Regions from separate parts of the Companilactobacillus allii genome, predicted to be linked through region 4. Evidence: predicted binding sites of a transcription regulator. Region 4 holds the regulator's gene; each other region holds the start of a gene.
What was found. Region 4 encodes Rex, which represses fermentation and respiration genes when NADH is low (regulators of the CRP and FNR family bind a similar motif). Its sites were predicted from a motif close to TTGTGAANTANTTCACAA; they were not measured.
Positions count from the first base shown of each region.

Region 1: the regulator Rex is predicted to act here: its motif matches at 1,706-1,723, upstream of BTM29_RS04460 (OPT/YSL family transporter).
Region 2: the regulator Rex is predicted to act here: its motif matches at 3,317-3,334, upstream of ald (alanine dehydrogenase).
Region 3: the regulator Rex is predicted to act here: its motif matches at 2,747-2,764, upstream of BTM29_RS06570 (GntP family permease).

Region 1 covers NZ_CP019323.1:930,628-935,509, forward strand. Annotated here, with positions in the region: gene BTM29_RS04455 (PTS sugar transporter subunit IIC) at 1-1,078, shown strand, start outside; gene BTM29_RS12780 (hypothetical protein) at 1,102-1,275, shown strand; gene BTM29_RS04460 (OPT/YSL family transporter) at 1,816-3,735, shown strand; gene BTM29_RS04465 (coenzyme PQQ biosynthesis protein PqqD, pqqD) at 3,750-4,133, shown strand; gene BTM29_RS04470 (C69 family dipeptidase) at 4,157-4,882, shown strand, end outside.
Region 2 covers NZ_CP019323.1:808,211-813,092, forward strand. Annotated here, with positions in the region: gene BTM29_RS03860 (M1 family metallopeptidase) at 1-287, shown strand, start outside; gene BTM29_RS03865 (PadR family transcriptional regulator) at 357-878, opposite strand; gene BTM29_RS03870 (phenolic acid decarboxylase) at 943-1,479, opposite strand; gene BTM29_RS03875 (Bax inhibitor-1/YccA family protein) at 2,198-2,896, opposite strand; gene ald (alanine dehydrogenase) at 3,348-4,457, shown strand; gene tdcB (bifunctional threonine ammonia-lyase/L-serine ammonia-lyase TdcB) at 4,498-4,882, shown strand, end outside.
Region 3 covers NZ_CP019323.1:1,347,613-1,352,494, reverse strand. Annotated here, with positions in the region: gene BTM29_RS06575 (glycerate kinase family protein) at 270-1,418, opposite strand; gene BTM29_RS06570 (GntP family permease) at 1,437-2,723, opposite strand; gene BTM29_RS06565 (CdaR family transcriptional regulator) at 2,999-4,054, shown strand; gene BTM29_RS06560 (aldo/keto reductase) at 4,080-4,882, shown strand, end outside.
Region 4 covers NZ_CP019323.1:50,924-55,805, forward strand. Annotated here, with positions in the region: gene BTM29_RS00245 (alpha/beta fold hydrolase) at 1-379, opposite strand, end outside; gene manA (mannose-6-phosphate isomerase, class I) at 447-1,415, opposite strand; gene BTM29_RS00255 (redox-sensing transcriptional repressor Rex) at 1,436-2,095, opposite strand; gene BTM29_RS00260 (ABC-F family ATP-binding cassette domain-containing protein) at 2,233-4,149, shown strand; gene BTM29_RS00265 (DUF368 domain-containing protein) at 4,218-4,882, shown strand, end outside.

The sequences.
Region 1 (4,882 bases), 880 kb from region 4:
AATGATTGGATATGCTTTAGCCAAGAATAAAGGCTTTAATAACCCAATCGCTGCTGCAGCTATGTCACTAGCTTCACTATTCATTATGATGCCTGGTACTGTTTCATTAACAGATGCTGCCGGAAAAGCACATAACGTTACTGGTGGTTTGAGCTTCTTGAACACAGGTACACAAGGTATGTTCGGTGGTATTATTATCGGACTTGTAGCTACAGCTATGTTCATCAAATTAGCTGGAGTTAAAAAGTTACAGATCAACTTAGGTGAAAATGTTCCACCTGCAGTTAGTTCTTCATTTAGTGTTTTACTTCCTGCCTTGATCTTAATGTCATTCTTTGCTTTGATTGCTGCATTGTTAGCAGGATTTTTCAATACAGATTTGATCAACTTGATTAAGAACTGGGTACAAGAACCACTTCGTGGATTTAACACAAGTATCTTAGGATTCTGTGTAATCTACTTTGTAGCCAACTTCTTATTCACATTAGGTATTCACCAAACAGTTATTTCAGGTTCTTTGATGGATCCACTTGTACTTATCAACATGAACCAAAACATGTTAGCTTATGCTCACCATGCACATATTCCTAACATCATCACAACTTCATTCGTTTCAAACTACGTTCTAGTTGGTGGTTCTGGTTCAACAATTTCTCTTATTATCGCTATTTTGTTATTTAGTAAAGTTAAGTCAAGTAAAGACGTTGCCAAACTTTCATTAGCTCCTGGTATTTTCAATATCAACGAACCTATGATCTTCGGTTATCCTATCGTCTTCAACTTGCCAATGATGATTCCATTCGTATTGTTCCCAATTATCGGAGCTTTGATGGGTTATTATGCAACATTACTAGGTATTGTTTCTAAGACAGTCGTCTTGGTACCATGGACTACACCACCATTGATCGGACCATATCTATCAACAGCCGGTGACTGGCGTGCCGTAGTTCTACAAGTTGTAATTCTAGCAATTGGTGTTGTTTTGTATCTACCATTCATGAAGATTTCAGAACGTGTTGCTGCAAAACAAGCTGAACAATTACATGCAGAACAAGACGCTGGAACAGTTAATGCTTAAATTAAGAAAAGAGGACATATATAATGAAATTTGAAAGAATTTGGTTCAGTTATATCGCAATTGCTTTGCTGATATTATTGGGATTATTCGACCTAGTGAATTTTGGATTGAGTCTTACTACCATCAGTACATTTGTGGTTGCAATCCTCTTTATCGTTACCTTGCACAATAAACAGAGCGTTAAAAAGCGCGATTAGCTTTTACATATAAGTCAAAAAGTCCTAGTGTCCACAAAGTGGATGCTAGGACTTTTTGACTTATATGCAGGAAGCTGCGCTTTTTAACGCGTTTGCGAAGCAAACAAAAGAAAAATAGAAAACTGTAATTTTTTAAGATGGATTCAAATTTATAATTAGTGAAAAGTATTAAGAACTCTGTGAAAACAAGGTTCTTTTTTGTAAATCAATGAAAAAGGTAATTAATATTTATTTTAATAATTCTCATCAAATTATAATGTAAAATTAAGCTAGAATTATTGTTTACTAAATGTGAACACGTGTATATCCGTATTATAGCAGGAATATAGCCAATTTTGAATCTACAATTGTAACTGTATTTGGTTTATAAATAAGTACGCACATTTGGTATATTTTGAGATATATTTCTGAAAAGTACTTGACTAAATACATGTGAAGAAGTTAACATAAAGTTGCGATTACGGATAAATAGAAAGGACTGGGATTAAGGGTTTGAGGATTGATTCTGTAAAAAAATATTAGTAGAAGGAGGGAACTATTTTGAAAAAACGGTTATCTCAATCGGCTTACGGTGGTGTAGATGGTAACAAATACGTCCCGTATGTGACCGACAAGAATAATAAAGGTGGAAGTTCAACCATCATGATCATGGGTGCCATTTTGGCAGTTATCTTCGCTGCTTCAACGGCATACTCTGGTATGAAAGCGGGTCTTACTGTTGCGGCCGGTATTCCGGGATCCATTATTGGTTCTGGTATGGTCGGAGTATTTGCTAAAAAGAAGGGAATACTTGGTAAGAACCTCTTACAAGGGATGTCTAGTGGTGGTGAATCAATCGCCAGTGGGATGATTTATGTGTTACCAGCTATCATTATTATCGGTGGTAAAGTTAATTTTATTGCTGGTATTGCAGTTGGTGCGCTTGCTGTATTGTTCGCTATTGGTTCAGCTTCATTAGTTCAAAATTACTTAGTAGTTGAAGAACACGGAAAGTTGGTTTATCCAGAATCCATGGCCATCTCAGAAGCACTAGTAGCGTCTGAAGCCGGTGGTGACTCATTGAAGTTTATGGGTATTGGATTTGGTATTGGTGGTATTTTGACGATACTCACAACACAAGTATTCGGCTGGGTAAACAGCATGATCACTTATGTTGGTAGTTCATTTTATCGTTGGAAGATGTCCACAGAAGTTAACCCAATGCTAGCTGGTATTGGATTCGTTGTTGGACTAGAGGTTGCCTTGGTAATGTTTGCTGGATCGGTTCTTTCAAACTTTGCCATTACACCTTTGATTGCTTATTTCACACAAATGGCCGGAAGCTCATCCCACGTATGGAATGACGCAGCTGTATCAGTTTCACAGATGAGTGTTGATCAAGTTGCTGGATCATATTCTAAGTATATCGGTGCTGGTATGATGCTTTGTGGTGGTATTGTTGGTGCTGTCAAGCTCATTCCAGTTATTATTACATCTGTTAAGAAAACGCTTAACGCTAGAAATAGTGAAGATAGCGAAAAGAACACATTAGGTATTTGGGCATTATTAATTGGTACTATCGCAATTTTTGTAGTAGGATTCTTCATCTCAGGCAACTTCTTAATGGCTATTGTTGCTGGAATCCTTTCATTATTATTAGCTCTATTATTCGTCATCGTTTCAGCACGTTTGGCTGGTACGATTGGCTGTTCTAATGCACCAGTTTCCGGTATGACAATCGCTTCGTTAGTTATCATGACGTTAGTATTTGTAATATTTGGCTGGACTAATACGCAGCACAGTGAAATCCTATTGTTATTCGGTGTTTTCATAGTTACCGCAATCTCCGTTGGTGGGGCTTACATGCAAACGCAAAAAGTTAACTATGTAATTGGTGGTAACAACAACGAAATGATGAAGTACTTCATGATTGCTGCAATGATCGGTGTTATTGTAGTTGTAGGTACAACCGTTATCCTTGAACCTCAATTGAGAATAACTGGATCCAATCCACCATTTGGTATGCCTCAAGCCAACTTGATTGCCACATTGACATCAGGAATTATGTCAGGGAACTTGCCTTGGATAATGATTATCGTCGGTGTTGTTATGGCTTTGGTATGTTGGATGTTAGGACTATCGATCATGACAGTTGCTCTTGGCTTTTATCTACCAATGTCAACAACATCAATCATTCTAGTTGGAGCTTTAGTTAAACTATTGATTGAAAACTCAACCAAAGAAAAAGAACTCAAAGAAAGACGTGTACAAAGTGGTGTCAGTCTTTCATCAGGACTTATTGCTGGTGGATCGATCATTGGTTTGATCGGTATCATCTTGCATGTAACTGGAGTTCTTGGGGATGTTACTCCTGGTGGATTCGCTGGAAGTAATGAAATGGGCTTGATCCTATTAGTAGTATTAGTAGTGTCAATGATCCTACCATTAATTAATATCAAAAAAGATACTAAGACTGAATAAGGAGGTTAATAGCTATGGCTAAGGATCGTTCAAATGAACTTACTGAAGAAGATTTGAAACAATTGGTCTTCGAAAAAAACCCAGAAGTTAAATTCAAGCGAAAAGCAGGCATTATTACTATTGTTCGTGAGCAAAATCATCCAATACAAAAATTCTTCCGAAAAATGCATATGCATATTCCTGAAGAGAGCTATCTGGAGTTAGATGCTTATTGTTCCTTTGTATTCAGCAAGATCAATGGACGTCGTAATGCCTATGATATCGGTAAAGAGTTGGTAGAAAAGTTCCCAGAAGCTGACGAGTTTCGCTATACCAGATTGATCTTGTTCTTACAACAGATCGAAAGGGTCGATCATTTGATTCAACGAGTACCTAATACAGAACGAAAAATTGCTTAAAAAAATTTTGGAGGAGAATTAATATGACTACAGATCGTCTAGAATTATCCGCATGTACTTCAATTATGGTTGGTAAAGATGCTTCAATGGATGGAGCAACTTATATCTCAAGAAACGAAGATAGACTTGTTGCGATTCACCCTAAGAAGTTCTTCGTGCAACCAGCTGTATCAGGTCGTAAGGAGACATATGTATCACCATTCAATAAGTTGACTGTACCACTACCAGAAAGTGGCTATCGCTATACATCAACACCGAATGCTGATCAAAGTGAAGGACCTAATGAAGAAGACGGATTCAACGAATTAAACGTTGGTGAAAGTGCTACAGAGAGTGTTTACGCTAATGAAAGAGTTTTGGCATTTGACCCATTTGTAGAGAACGGATTCGCTGAAGATTCACTAACAACACTAGTGTTACCATTTATCAAGTCAGCCAAAGACGGAGTTAGATATCTTGGCGAATTGATCAAGAAATATGGATCAGCTGAAGGTAATGGTATCCAATTCAACGATAAAGATTCAGTTTGGTATATGGAAATAGTTACAGGCCACCAATGGGTAGCTGTACGTATTCCTGACGATTGCTATGCAGTTGCTGCCAACCAGATTGCTATTGAAGATATTGATTTTAACGATCCTGACAACTATATGTGGGCTGATGGTATCCAAGAATTCGTAGAAGATCATAACTTGAATCCAGATAATGGACGCTTTGATTTCAGACATATCTTCGGAACAGATACTGAA
Region 2 (4,882 bases), 760 kb from region 4:
ATGAAGGACAAAGTGCTGCTTGGGATTGGATCAGAAATGACTGGCAATGGCTTGATGATACTGTTGGTGGAGATATGGAATTCACAACCTATATCACCGTTACAGCAATGGTCTTCCATACACCAAACCGCTTGGCAGAGTTCAAGGAATTCTTCGAACCTAAGTTGAATACACCAGGTATGACTCGTGAAATCAGCATGGATATTAAGATTGTTGAAACACGTGTTGCACTTATTGAAGATGAAAAAGATGCTGTTAATGCAGCTGTTTTACAGATAGTTAAATAGATTACAAAAATACAGCACTAGAAATCCTAACGGAATTCCTAGTGCTGTATTTGTTTTTATATCAGAAAGTCAATCTAATTTATCCTTTAACCACTTAATATGGTTTTGTTCACGTTCAATGGCACGGGTAAGTATCAAGAAATGACCGTAATTTTCCTCTTTGTTTGATTCATCTGTAAAAAGTAATGATTTACGTTTGAGTAAATGATCATAATGATCAGAAGTCATCTGTAATTGTTGCTCAAGCAGATTCTTTAATAAGGGATTGTTTCGATCCTTAATAAAATATAATTTCAGAGAAAAATAATCATCTTTGGCTGACAGTGGCTCAGTTAACCAGTTGTTAAGAGTACTTTTCCCGTCGGCTGTAATTATGTAAAAAATCGACTTTGAATCTGTTGTCTCATCATCTTGTTTGATCCAGTTATCATCGATCATTCTTTGTAGTTCAGGGTATATCTGGCTATGTGACGCATGCCAAAATTCACCGATCTCATTATTGAATTCTTGACTGATTTGATATCCGGACATTTTTGTTTGATTGTTGATCAATCCTAATAATATATATGGTAAAACTCTTTTTTTAGGCATTTATTTCTCCTATTATTCGATTAGTACCATGAATATTATCGCATCTAACTAAACAATCTCAACTTTATTTATTGATTCTTTTATAATTCTTGTCAAAATATTTACCAGCACGAATATCATCTGGAAGTGTATCAAAAGGTGCTTCACTGATAACATCTTCATTGTTAATACCAGCATCACCGATATATGTGATATTTGCGAATTCTGGAACTACCAACTTAGGGTATGTTTCATATTTCTCACGTGATTCATGCATTAAGTCAATGTGCTCATTTTGATAAGTAACAGTTATTTCGGGATGTTCTTCAACCCACTTAGGGAAGAATATTGTACCGTGGATTTTTTTCTCATTAGGCAAGAAATCCAAGGCAACGTCTGTTCCAGTGGGCTCTGTCCAAGAAATCTTGTAGATACCTTCTGTCAACATAACGATGTTGGCTTCTTGATCAGTTACCCAACGTCCAGCAACCATACCACCATGGATACGGTAATCTACTGTATGGTCATTTTTTGCATACCATTCATATTCCCAACCGTTATCGTATGTGTAAATAAAGTGTGTTCCTAAAAAGTCATCTAATGTTTTAAATTGTTTTGTCATAATCATCTCCTGTATGTCGTTAACGACAATAACTAGTATATGTCTATAACGACACACAGTCAATGCTTTTTGACGTTGTGATTTAAAATGGGGGGATGATCGTAAAAAATATAGTTCTAGAAATACCTTTATAAGGGGATTTCTAGAACTATATTTAATTGGTTATATTTACAGTTATTGTTTTGATTTTAGATATTAATACCGCATACTTGTAAGTGCAACTTGTCGGAGTGGTGGCTATCTTCTGGAAAGAGAGGTGGAAGCTATGATAGAGAATATTATGGTGGATATTTTGAACGAAAGGAATAGCGATGTATGTTTTTCTTGAGAGTGTGATAGAACGCGTTCAACTTTTGAGTATAATACGAAAAAATTTGGTATTTACGTAAGTAAATATCGGATTTTTTTTATTAGACGGAGAAAGTTGCGTTCTGGCGCACGTTTTCGCGTCGTATTGAGGTCAATCGTTACTGCAGCAGAGAAGCTGTTGATTGAAATCATGCGGTTAGTATTGATTTACAGGTTATTAAAAAAGATGCTAAAAAAATAAGCCCTCTACGACTTGACCGGTCAGTAGGCCTATTTTTTAGTTGAACACCTGCCACCACTTTGGTGGAGTTGTAACGGCAACCCCCTTGTATGGGCTTGTCGTTTTTTATTACAAATATATTCTAGCAGGTATTAATTCAAACCTCAATTAATAACACAACATGATTCCTTAGTTACTATCACCGAAAATAGAAAGGATACTCAAGAAAATATTAATGAAATCCATAACCAAACTAATTGAAGCAACTAGTGCAATTGCACCAAGGTTTTGAGAACCTTGTGCACTGGTATAGATGCGTTTGATATTTTGTGAATCAAAGGCGATGTAGAATAAGAAAACTAGGATAACAGCAATGTTAACTAATAATGCAGCAACAGTACTGTGGAAGATAACAATGTTAAGAAATGAAACAACAATGATTGAAATTAGACCAATCAATAATGTTCGACTCCAACTTGTTAAGTCCTTTTTTGTAAAGAAACCAATTCCAGCAGCTACTACGAAGATCACAGAAGTTACTGCAAGAGATTGAACGATACTTTGAGCGGTGTACATGTAAAATACTGGAACACCGAATACAGCCATTGTTAATAGGAATGCCACATAACTTATAAAGGTCATTAAGTACGAAGTAGTCGCAAATCGATTAGCCATACTAATGAACCCAAACGCTACTGCAATTACTACTAATGAAAAGATAAGACTATGTGCACCCATCATATTAATGATTGAGTATGAAAGTGAAGCGTTTCTGGCAATGGCATTAGCTGCGATTGTCCAAAAGGCTACACCTAATCCAGTGTACAAATACACTAGTGAAGTGAATCGAGCCAAGCCAGTGGCTCTTGTTTTGTCTATTGATTGCATTTATTGCCCTCCTCTTAGTATATGTATTATAACATTCTACAATATAATGATGTTATAAGTTAAGCTGTTAGTCTTAATAGTCTGATAACAGTTGGTTTAATAGTAATCAATCATTACTTGCAAATTTTGATAAACTGATAATAAATAGTCTTAAATTTGAACCATAGATTCCGGCTATATAAAACTTGTCGAAAAAGGCTGATATATCAAGGGTGTTCAGTGGAGGTAAACACATGTACGTTTAGAATGTAACAAAAACTCAATATACATATTATCTAGAAAATGATAATTGTGAAAATAAAACTTTTTTTGCAAAATAACGTCAACCCTCCCAACGAGTTGACTCATATTGCAGATTGTGAAGCCAAAAAGGGCATTGCCAAGCTGTATTGTAAGCGGTACCATGAACTCGGATGCAAATAGTTACTTTATTCACAAAGGAGATTATAATATGCAAATCGCTATTATCAAGGAACAAAAAGAAGGAGAAAGTCGTGTTGCGGCTACTCCTGGGAATGTTCGTAAAATGGTAGAGGCTGGCAATGAAGTCCTTGTTGAAACGGATGCTGGTATTGGAGCAGGTTTTAGCAATGATGAATATGTTGATGCTGGTGGAAAATTAGTTAGCCATGAAGAAGGTTGGAATGCTGAACTAATTGTCAAAGTTAAAGAGCCAGATCCAGAAGAATATAAGTACTTTACAAAAGGTAAAATTGTTTGGGGATTCCAGCACTTGGCATCTTCCAAACCAACTGTTGAAGCAATGATGAAAGCAGGAACTACCGCAATTGGTGGTGAAACCATTTCTAAAGATGGCAAACTCGAATTATTAGCTCCAATGAGTGCAATTGCAGGTAGAAGATCTGTAATTATGGGTGCTTATTATCTAGAAGCACAACATCAAGGACAAGGAATCCTATTACCAGGAATCCCAGGAATCCATGCCGGAAATGTTGTTATCTTCGGTGGTGGTAACGCTGCTATAAATGCTACAGAACTAGCATTAGGTATGGGTTGCTCAGTTGTTATTATTGAATTGAACGACGACAGACTCAAATTCCTTGAAGATAAATTCGCAGGTAAGGCATTTAGAGCTGTTAAATCAAACGAAGAGAACTTGGCTAAAGAAATCAAAGATGCTGATGTATTCATTTCAACAATTCTTATCCCAGGCTCAAAACCACCTAAGTTGGTTAAAGAATACATGGTTAAATCAATGAAACCAGGTAGTGTACTAGTTGATGTTGCCATTGATCAAGGTGGAACCGTTGAAACAATTGATCACCCAACAACAATCGATGATCCAGTCTTCGTTAAAGATGGAATCGTTCACTATGCTGTTCCAAATCAACCAGGTGCTGTACCACGTACTGCAACAATGGCACTATCAAAAGGTAACATCAGTTATCTATTGGAAATTGCTGACAAAGGTATCAATGAAGCAATCAAGACAGATGATGCATTAGCTTCAGGAGTTAACCTTTATGAAGGTAAAGTTACAAATAAAGGCTTGGCTGATTCACTAGATCTACCATATACAGAATTATCAGTTACAGAATAATGAAGTTCTAGAACTAAAAAAATTGCTGGAGGTAGGAATAATGATTAAAGGTGTAGGTGTTGATAACATTGTTAGTATTCAAGATATTGAGGAAGCAAAATCCATTGTTAGCAAATATGCTCGTAAAACTCCATTAGTGCAATCAATGTTCTTAAGTAGAAATATTGTTGGCGGAGATGTTTTCCTAAAACTTGAGAATATGCAATTGACCGGTTCATTCAAATTTAGAGGTGCTAACAACAAAATCAATCACTTGACTCAAGAAGAACGTGATCATGGTGTTATTACAGCTTCTGCTGGTAACCATGCTCAAGGTGTAGCTTTGACAGGACACTTATTAGGAATCGACACAACAGTCGTAATGCCTGATGAAGCACCACAAATGAAACGTGATGCTACAAGAGGTTATGGTGCTGAAGTTGATA
Region 3 (4,882 bases), 1.2 Mb from region 4:
TCCTCGCTACTTTCTTATACGTTCCTGGTTTGCTTCGCAAACGCGTAACAACACGCAATTTTCTTTACTTAATTTAATGAACTTAGTACCGTCTCGTATTATTTAGCACTCACTTCTACCTGATTTTAGCACACGTTATACGCTACTTTTCATACGTCCTGGTTTGCTTCGCAAACGCGTAACAACACGCAATTTCTTCCGCTTAACATTAAAATGAGGTGTCATTCACGATGTGAATGGCACCTCATTTTAGTGTTAATGCTCAAAAATTAACCGCGTGTTGTTACGCTCTTAAATAGGCGGCCGACGTTCTCACAAACTTGTTCTATATTCTTACCTGAATCTGAAATTGCTTTATCTAAACTTTGAACACCTGGTACACAGGTGAATATTGCATCTATTCCTAATGGGTAAAGTTCAGAGATCCTGTCTCCTACACTACCGGCAATCGCTACTACTGTTGCATTTTTATTAACTTCTTTGGTAGCTTGGCTAACGCCAATTGGTGTCTTGCCGAATTTAGTTTGAAAGTCAATTTGGCCTTCGCCTGTAAATACTAAATCGGCGTCTTTAACTTGATCTTTTAAGCCTGTGTAATTAACAACTATATCAACACCTGACTGTAACTTTGCGTTGGTAAATGCCAATAACCCGGCTCCTAAACCGCCTGCAGCACCAGCTCCTGGTGTTTGTTCTAAGTCTTTACCGAGGTCTTTTTTGATTACTTTTGCATAATGTGACAAGGCATCGTCTAAGAACTCTACCATTTCTTCATTAGCACCTTTTTGTGGTCCAAAGACGTGTGAGGCACCATTTTTGCCAGTCAATGGATTGGTAACATCTGATGCGACAATGATCTTGATATCATTTAATTCTGGAAGCATTTCACTGATGTCGATTTTGCTTAACTTCTTCAACACTGCTCCTCCATATTTCAATTCATTATTATCTGCATCTAATAAATGGGCGCCAAGTGCTTGAGCCATACCGGCCCCACCATCGTTGGTCGCTGATCCACCGATACCAATAATAATAGTCTTGGCCCCATGTTTAATAGCAGCTTTCATTAATTGGCCAGTTCCATAAGTAGTCGTCACGTATGGGTTTCTAGTATATTCATTAATGAATTGAATTCCACTGGCCTCTGCCATTTCAATGACAGCAACACTTCCATCATCTATCAATCCGTAATGTGCTTGTGTTTCAACACCCAAAGGATTGATAACTTTTTCCGTCAAAATTTGACCATTTTTAGCATCGACCAGTGATTGAACAGTACCTTCACCACCATCAGCCATTGGTACTTTAACAAAAGTTGCGTCAGGATAAACTCGTTGTAATCCTGTTTGCATTGCTGAAGCGACTTGCTTAGCAGTTAAAGAATTTTTGAATGAATCTGGAGCGAGTACAATTTTCATTTTATCCACCTTCAATAATTAGAATAAACCACCGTACATAAGTGTAGCGACAATCGTCATAGACAATCCCACTAACATTTCCCAAACTACAACACTCATTCTTTCCTTGAATTGCATATTGACTGATTGGGCTGTGACGTGGAAGTAATTACCATGTGGTAATTGGTCAATAACAGTGGCTCCGGTATGAACCATTGCGGCAGCACCTGTTCCTGAGATTCCCAGTGACATAATCGACTTGCTGAAAGAATTAGAAGCAAGAATAACACCAGTTGATGTTGAACCCGTGGCACCTGCCATCAAAATACCGGCGATTGGTGCCAGGAATGTTCCTGATATACCTGATGATTTAACCAACATAACGATTTCTTGTGGCAAGTTAGAAGCTGATATCAATCCAGCAATCGCACCAGCACCGATAAGGATCATTACAACATCAGTCATTCTAGCTAGTCCATTTTTCATATAAGTTAAGAACTTACGTTGTTGCTTCATTGCTAGAGTTCCGATCAATCCAGCAATTGGTAAGATATACATTGCATCAATATTCAAGCTTGATAAAGCCTTGATACCTAAAACATCCCCAATGGGTGTTATCAACAACAAGACAACGGCAACTAATGGAGTTGTGATTGCTGAACCCAAACTTGGTAGATCTTCGACTTCTTTTTTGGCGAATTTTTGGTCTGCTGGTATGAAAGTTCCTCTATTCTTTACTAACATTGCTAGTAAAACAGCAACGATCAAACCAACTACTGCTGGTACAAAGTCAGCTATCATGACTTGTGATAATTCAACATTGAATCCCTTAGCAGCAGCTATAGTATTAGGGTTAGGCGAAATAATATTACCTGCCTTACCTCCACCTGATAATGCAACCAACAATGATAACTTGCTGTAATGCATCTTTTGACCGACCTCTAATGCTATCGGAGCAACGATAAGAACAGCAACTGGAATAAATATTCCTACTCCAGTCAGAACCATTGTGGATAATGCTAGTGCAAGAATCGTCAATCTATCACTGAAGTGACTGACTATATTAGTCGCAATCACATTGGCAGCGCCAGACTCCATCATGACCCCGGCTAAGACACCTGCCGCAATAACTCTGATGATCGTCCCCATGACACCTGAACTACCAGTTACTATTGTATTAGTTGTTTGTGCTAGACTCATTCCTCCTAACAAACAACCTATAATGCTTCCCATCATCAATGAATAGACAGGATTTACTTTGAATAAAATTAAAATAATTGCTAAAGCCAAACCTATTAATGCGGCCCACCATGCTATCACTGCAATTCCTCCTCGCTTTTAATGCTTTCTTGTTAAAAATTGAACAATTGATTTACGAGTAATATAATAGCCTGATTATTATTTTCATTCAATGTTCATTTGCACAATAATTATTTGTCGTTTAAATAAGAAAACGTATTCTCTTATTGGTATTATAGTATTATCATTTACGTTAATAATGAAAAATAAATAAACGCACAAAATAATCAACTAATCAAATTCCTATTCTAAAAGGACTATTAGAAATCGATTGTGCTATTTTGTACAAAAGGATGGCCATTATGAAACTTGATCCCATACTCGCACAGTCCATTGTTGATCGGATGATGGAAAGTATCCCTTACAATATCAATATGATGAACGAACATGGATACATTATCGCTAGTGGTGACAAAAATAGACTCAACACTCTACACGTTGGTGCCGTTGACGCTATAGAGAAAAGTGAAACCTTACCAATGATTCAATCCTTTGGAACTCATGGACAACCCGGAGTCAATATTCCCGTTCAATTTCAAAGTAAAACTATTGGTGTGATAGGTATTACCGGTGACCCAAAAAAAGTCACTCCTTTAGCATCTCTACTAAAAATCTCGACAGAATTATTGATAACTCAAAGTTATAACAATCAAGTTGAAGCACAACACAAGAATAGATTGAATCGTTTCTTATACCAATGGACTGAAGTAACTGACGATATTAAAGCTCAGACCGAACTCAATATTGAGGCCAAGTTATTACAAGTAGATCTATTTATACAACGGTTCGCAATTGTCGTTGAGACCGCAGATACAACACCTTTACTTATCAAGAAGAATGACTACACACTAGCTCTTTCACCACACAGTACAGTCATCATCACGGCATCAGATACTGCCATGAATCTTTATTTAAAAAGAGCCATATCCAAACATATCAAAGTTGGCGTTGGCAACAAAACAACTTTGTTGGGTAAATCCGTCAAACAAGCTCAAAGTACGATCCGTGTTGCTCAGATTTTTGATTTTGATAATACCAATTTTTATAATCAAATCAGCCTCATTGATAAAATTCTCTCAACAGACTTATCCACACATGAAATAATCGAACAATTCAATACTCTGCATCAAACTGACGGCGGTCGTGAGTTAATAGACACATTGTCTTGTTACTTTATAAACAATGAAAGTGTCACTGAAACCTCTAAACAACTGCATATTCATCGCAATACGACCAATTATCGACTGAATAAGATCTCAGAATACTTCGGTTTAGATTTACACATCCTAGATGAAACATTTAAACTATATCTGAACTATCTGTTTTTCCAAGAATCAGTCTACAAAAGAACGCATTGATATCTATCACATAGGAGGAAACATTATGCGACAAATACAATTTAATGATCAACCTACCTCTATCATTGGTATGGGAACTTGGCGAATCGGTGAAGATCCATCTAAAGGATCTGCCGAGATCCAAACTATTCAATATGGCTTAAACCATGGAATAACTTTGATCGATACTGCTGAAATGTACGGTGAAGGTGCCGCAGAAACTTTAGTTGGTGAAGCAATAAAAGATTTTGATAGGCAAAAATTCCAACTAGTATCTAAGTTTTACCCTTATCACGCTACTCCCAAACTAATCAAGAATAGCTTAGAGCACTCCCTCAAACGACTTCAGACTGATTATTTGGACCTATATTTACTACATTGGCGTGGTGAGACTCCACTTGCTGAGACTATTAGTGGACTTGTTGATATGAAAAAAGCCGGCTATATCAAAGATTTTGGTGTCTCAAACTTTGATATAAACGACTTAAAAGAATTGTATTCAGTTCCTAATGGTGATCAATGTAAAGTTAACCAAAACCTCTACAACATTGGAAGCCGTGGTATTGAATATTCGATACTACCTTGGCAAAAGGAACATGATATTTCATTTATGGGTTATTCACCATTTGGCTCTGATAAAAATGCTTATTTGCATCCCCAAGAAATCATTACCGATATGGCAAATCAAAAACACATCACTATTTTCCAACTATTACTAGCTTGGGTGATTAGAAATAATGACTTGTTAAGTATCGCCAAGACTAGCTCCCTTGAACATCTCAAAGATAACTTAGGTTCAATCGATGTCAGATTCACTGATGACGAGTTAGAACTATTGGACAAGTATTA
Region 4 (4,882 bases):
CTTTGTTTGCATGAATCACCGGACAAGTAATAAATGCGGCTTTAATTTGGTCTGGAATTTTTGCTAAGAGTCCAAGACAAATATATCCACCATAAGAGTGACCAATAATCGCTACCTTTTTCTCACCCGATATTTGCTTAATAAATTCTATTACTAATTCCAAAACGTCATCAGAAGAATTAACTTCATGAACATCCTGTGAATCTCCTAATCCAGGTAAGTCCAAATATATTCTTTGATAATTTTTGTTTTTAAACAGTGGTTCGTATACTACTTCAAGACTAGTAGAATCCAGACTCATCCCGTGGAAGAAATAAATTGGCTTGCCGGATCCATAAATCTTGTAGTTTAGGTTTGTATTTTTTATTTTAATTTGCATGTTAAATATTTTACCGCAAAGTTGATTTTAGACAAAAAAAAGCACCCCACATTGTGAGATGTTTTCTCTATTCTTCGCCTGATTCAGAAGCAATAATGTTCAAATCACCATCTAATGTCCATGAATCAACTGTTGCAGGTACGATCAAATGCACACCTTTATTCAAATCATAATCTTTGCCATCAACAGTAATCTTACCTTCACCACTAATAACAGAGATCAATGTGTACTTGCCAATATTATGTCTCAAAGTAACTGGCTCTTTGATTTCCCAACGATATACAGCAAAATATGGTGAAACTGGAGGCTGTACAAATGTAGTGAATGTATTCTTTCCTTCAGTCTTTGTTACGATATCTAGCTTTGGATCAACGTGTGGAACTGTAATTGTATCTTCAGATTGTTTAATGTGTAGTTCACGTTTCTTACCAGTACTCTTTTCAACACGATCATAATCATACAAACGATATGTTGTATCACTACTTTGTTGTGTCTCTAGTGCCATAATTCCTTTATTCAAGGCATGAACTGTACCACTAGGCACAAAATAGAAATCACCGGTTTTAACTGGTACTTTTCTTAATAAATGATCCCAATCACCTGATTCAATCATTGTATCTAGTTCTTCTTTGTTCTTTGCATTATGTCCATAAATTAAATATGAACCTGGTTCAGCATCAATGATGTACCAGCATTCTGTCTTACCTAATTCATGTTCATGTTCCCATGCATAATCATTGTCTGGATGTACTTGAACTGACAAACTAGCTTCAGCATCCAAGATCTTTGTAAGCAAAGGAAAGACCTTACCTTTTGGATTACCAAATAATTCACTATGGTTATTCCATAGATCATCAACGAACTCACCAGAGAACTCACCGTTCTCTACGAGGGATCTACCATGTGGATGTCCAGAAATAGCCCAACATTCACCAATATCACCATCAGGTATCTTGTAGCCAAACTTTGTTTCAAGCTTTCTACCACCCCAAATTTTATTATGAAAAACAGGTTTCAAAAATAATGGTTCACTCATGCAAATATCCTCCCAAAAAATTATTCTTTATCTTCGTTCTCTTGTTCTAATGACTTGTCACGATCTAAGAAAAATATCAATGTTTGTAATTCATTAGCCAAATCAACGTAATGTACACGAATTGAATTAGGCACATTGATAATAACCGGCGTGAAATTCAAGATTCCTTTAACACCAGCATCAGCTAGCAAATCTGCTGTTGTTTGGGCAGCATTAGAAGATACTGTCAAAATACAGACATCGATCTGTTGAACATTGAGTTGTTCCTTTAGTTCATTAACATGATAAACAGGAACACCGCTCTTAACAGTTCCAACGATTGATTCATCAATGTCAAATGCTGCGGCAATTCGAACATTATTAGTTCTCGAGAAGTTATAATTCAACAAGGCATTCCCTAAATTACCAACTCCGACCAAGGCAACGTTTGTTCTCTTGTCTTGATTCAAAAGTTTCTTAAAGAAAGCTACCAAATTATTAACATCGTAGCCGTATCCTCTCTTGCCAAGTGCACCAAGATATGAGAAGTCACGTCTTATAGTTGCACTGTCAATTTTTACTCCTTCAGACAATTCGCCTGAGGATATTTTCTTGGTACCTTCGTCCTTTAAGAACTGAAAGTATCGATAATATATTGGTAAACGTTTTATCGTTGCGTTTGGTACTGTTGTTTTTGTCATATTATCCCACCATGTGTTCATCGTTTCACTAACTATTATAGTAAATAAAAATGGATGAAAACGCAACATCTTACGACATAAAAGGCAGAAATTTCTAATTAATGATAAAATTGTGAATATATAAAGGAGTTTATACCGTGATTTTATTACAAGCCCAGAGCATAACTAAGAATTTTGGAACAAAAAAACTTTTTTCTAATGTTAGCTTCGAGATTCAAGATAACAGTAGAATAGGCCTAGTTGGTCGAAATGGTGTAGGTAAATCTACCCTACTCAAAATAATTTCTGACCAAGAAAATTATAACAGTGGGAATATTGCGCTGAAAAAAAATACTAATATCGGCTATTTGGCACAGGATTCAGGCCTCGATAGTGACAATATTATTTTTGATGAAATGGAAAAAGTCTTCGACTACTTAAAAGTCCAAGAAAAACAAATGCACCAATTAGAGAATAAATTGGCAGATAACACCGTTGACGACTATGACCAAATCCTAAAACAATACGATCAACTTCAAAACACTTTCCGTCAGGAAAATGGTTACGGATATCAATCAGAAATAAGAAGTGTCCTCAAAGGATTCGGATTTGAAGAAGATGTGTGGAAAGAACGTATCTCTACTTTATCCGGTGGTGAAAGATCTCGTCTTGCCATGGCCAAAATGCTACTAGAACATCATGATATCTTGTTACTAGATGAACCAACAAACCATTTGGATATTGATACTGTTGAATGGCTTGAAGGTTATCTAAAAGGTTATCGTGGTGCACTAGTGATTATTTCGCATGATCAATATTTCTTGGATAAGGTAGTAACTGAAATTGTAGAGATCAATCATCATTCTTCAACACATTATTCAGGTAATTACACCTTCTATCTAAAAGAAAAGAAGAAGAATCAAGACGTTGAGTGGAAACACTACGAAGAACAACAAGCCGAAATCAAAAAGACTGAGGAATATATTCAAAAGAATATCGTGCGTGCGTCAACGACCAAAATGGCTCAAAGTCGTCGCAAGAAGCTAGAAAAAATGGACATAATGGATCGTCCTGACTCTGATCAAGGCTCTGTTCATTTCTCATTTCAGATTGATAAGGAAAGTGGTAACGATGTTTTATTGATCAAAGATGCTGCTATTGGTTATGATGCTGATCAAATCATGTCAGAACCAATTAACCTAGATGTTAAAAAAGGTGAACGTGTTGGTATTATTGGACCTAATGGTATCGGTAAATCCACCCTTTTGAAGTCTATCTTAGGACAGATTCCTATGATCAAAGGTGAGTTTCAATTTGGTGCTAATGTTCAAGTTGGATACTATGATCAGAACCTAACTAACTTGGATCCAAAAAAAGACGTGCTACACGAAATTTGGGATAGATATCCTAGACTAGATGAACAAGTCATAAGAAATGTCCTTGGATCTTTTCTTTTTAGTGGTGATGATGTATTAAAACCAGTTTCTGGATTATCTGGTGGCGAAAAAGCCAGATTGACCCTAACTAAATTGTCGATGGAACATGATAATTTCTTAGTAATGGACGAACCAACTAACCATTTGGATATTGATAGTAAGGAAGTTCTTGAAGATGCTCTGAAGGCATTTGAAGGCACCGTGTTGTTTGTTTCACATGATCGCTACCTACTTAACACACTCGCAGATAGAATCGTTGATATCGGACCTAGTGGCAGTACAGTCTATCTTGGGGATTATGATTACTACCTTGAAAAGACAAATGAAGCTAGCTCTGAAGATTTGGATGAATCTTTGGATACACATAATATGAGTGAGAAAAAAGTTGAATATCAAAAATCCAAAGAGCAACAAAAACAAGAACGTAAATTACAACGCCAAGTTGAAGAATTAGAAGACAAAATTGCAACACTAGACAAGGAAAATGCCGCCATTCAAGTTGAAATGACCAAAGATGAAAATTTAAGTTCATATACTAAATTAGGTGATCTTCAAAAGGAACTGGACGAAAATAAAGCTAAACAGAGTGAACTCGAAGATGAATGGACTGAAAAGTCTATGGAATTAGAAGACTTATAGTTATAATTGTTTTAATATCAGTATTTTGATATTCTTTAATTTACAAATAAAACAAGTTGAGAATAAATATGCAAAATAAACAAGAGAATTTTTTCATCCGCTTTTTCAAGGGTGTCATAATTGCACTTGGGTTTATTTTACCAGGTGTCTCAGGTGGTGTTTTAGCTGCTATCCTAGGCATCTATGAAAGATTGCTCCATTTTATGGCACATATCCGCCAAAACTTCAAAACTGACTTCATGTATTTTCTACCCGTTGGGATCGGTGGGATAGTTGGTATTGGCCTTCTTTCTAAGCCGTTGGAGTTTTTACTGCAGCATTACCAAGTCATCGTTTTGTGGGGATTCGCCGGTGCGATTATCGGTACTATACCTTCATTGGTGCGTGCTTCAACTTCCCGTAGCCGACGTGATATGGTAGACGTATTGTGGTTTTTCTTTATGTTAATATTTGGTGGATTATTCTTATTCTTCATGAGTAAGATATTTGGAACTATCCCAGCCAATTTTATTGGGTTTGTTATTGCTGGAATGTTGATTGCCTTGGGAGTTTTAGTTCCGGGACTAAGCCCTTCGAACCTTTTACTCATACTGGGACTTTATACACCGATGCTAACCGGATTCAAAAATTTTGATATAACCGGCGTGTTCCTACCGATTGCCCTTGGTGGAATCATTGCTATGGTGCTGTTCTCTAAAGGGATGGAATTTTTGATTGAACATCATCATTCACG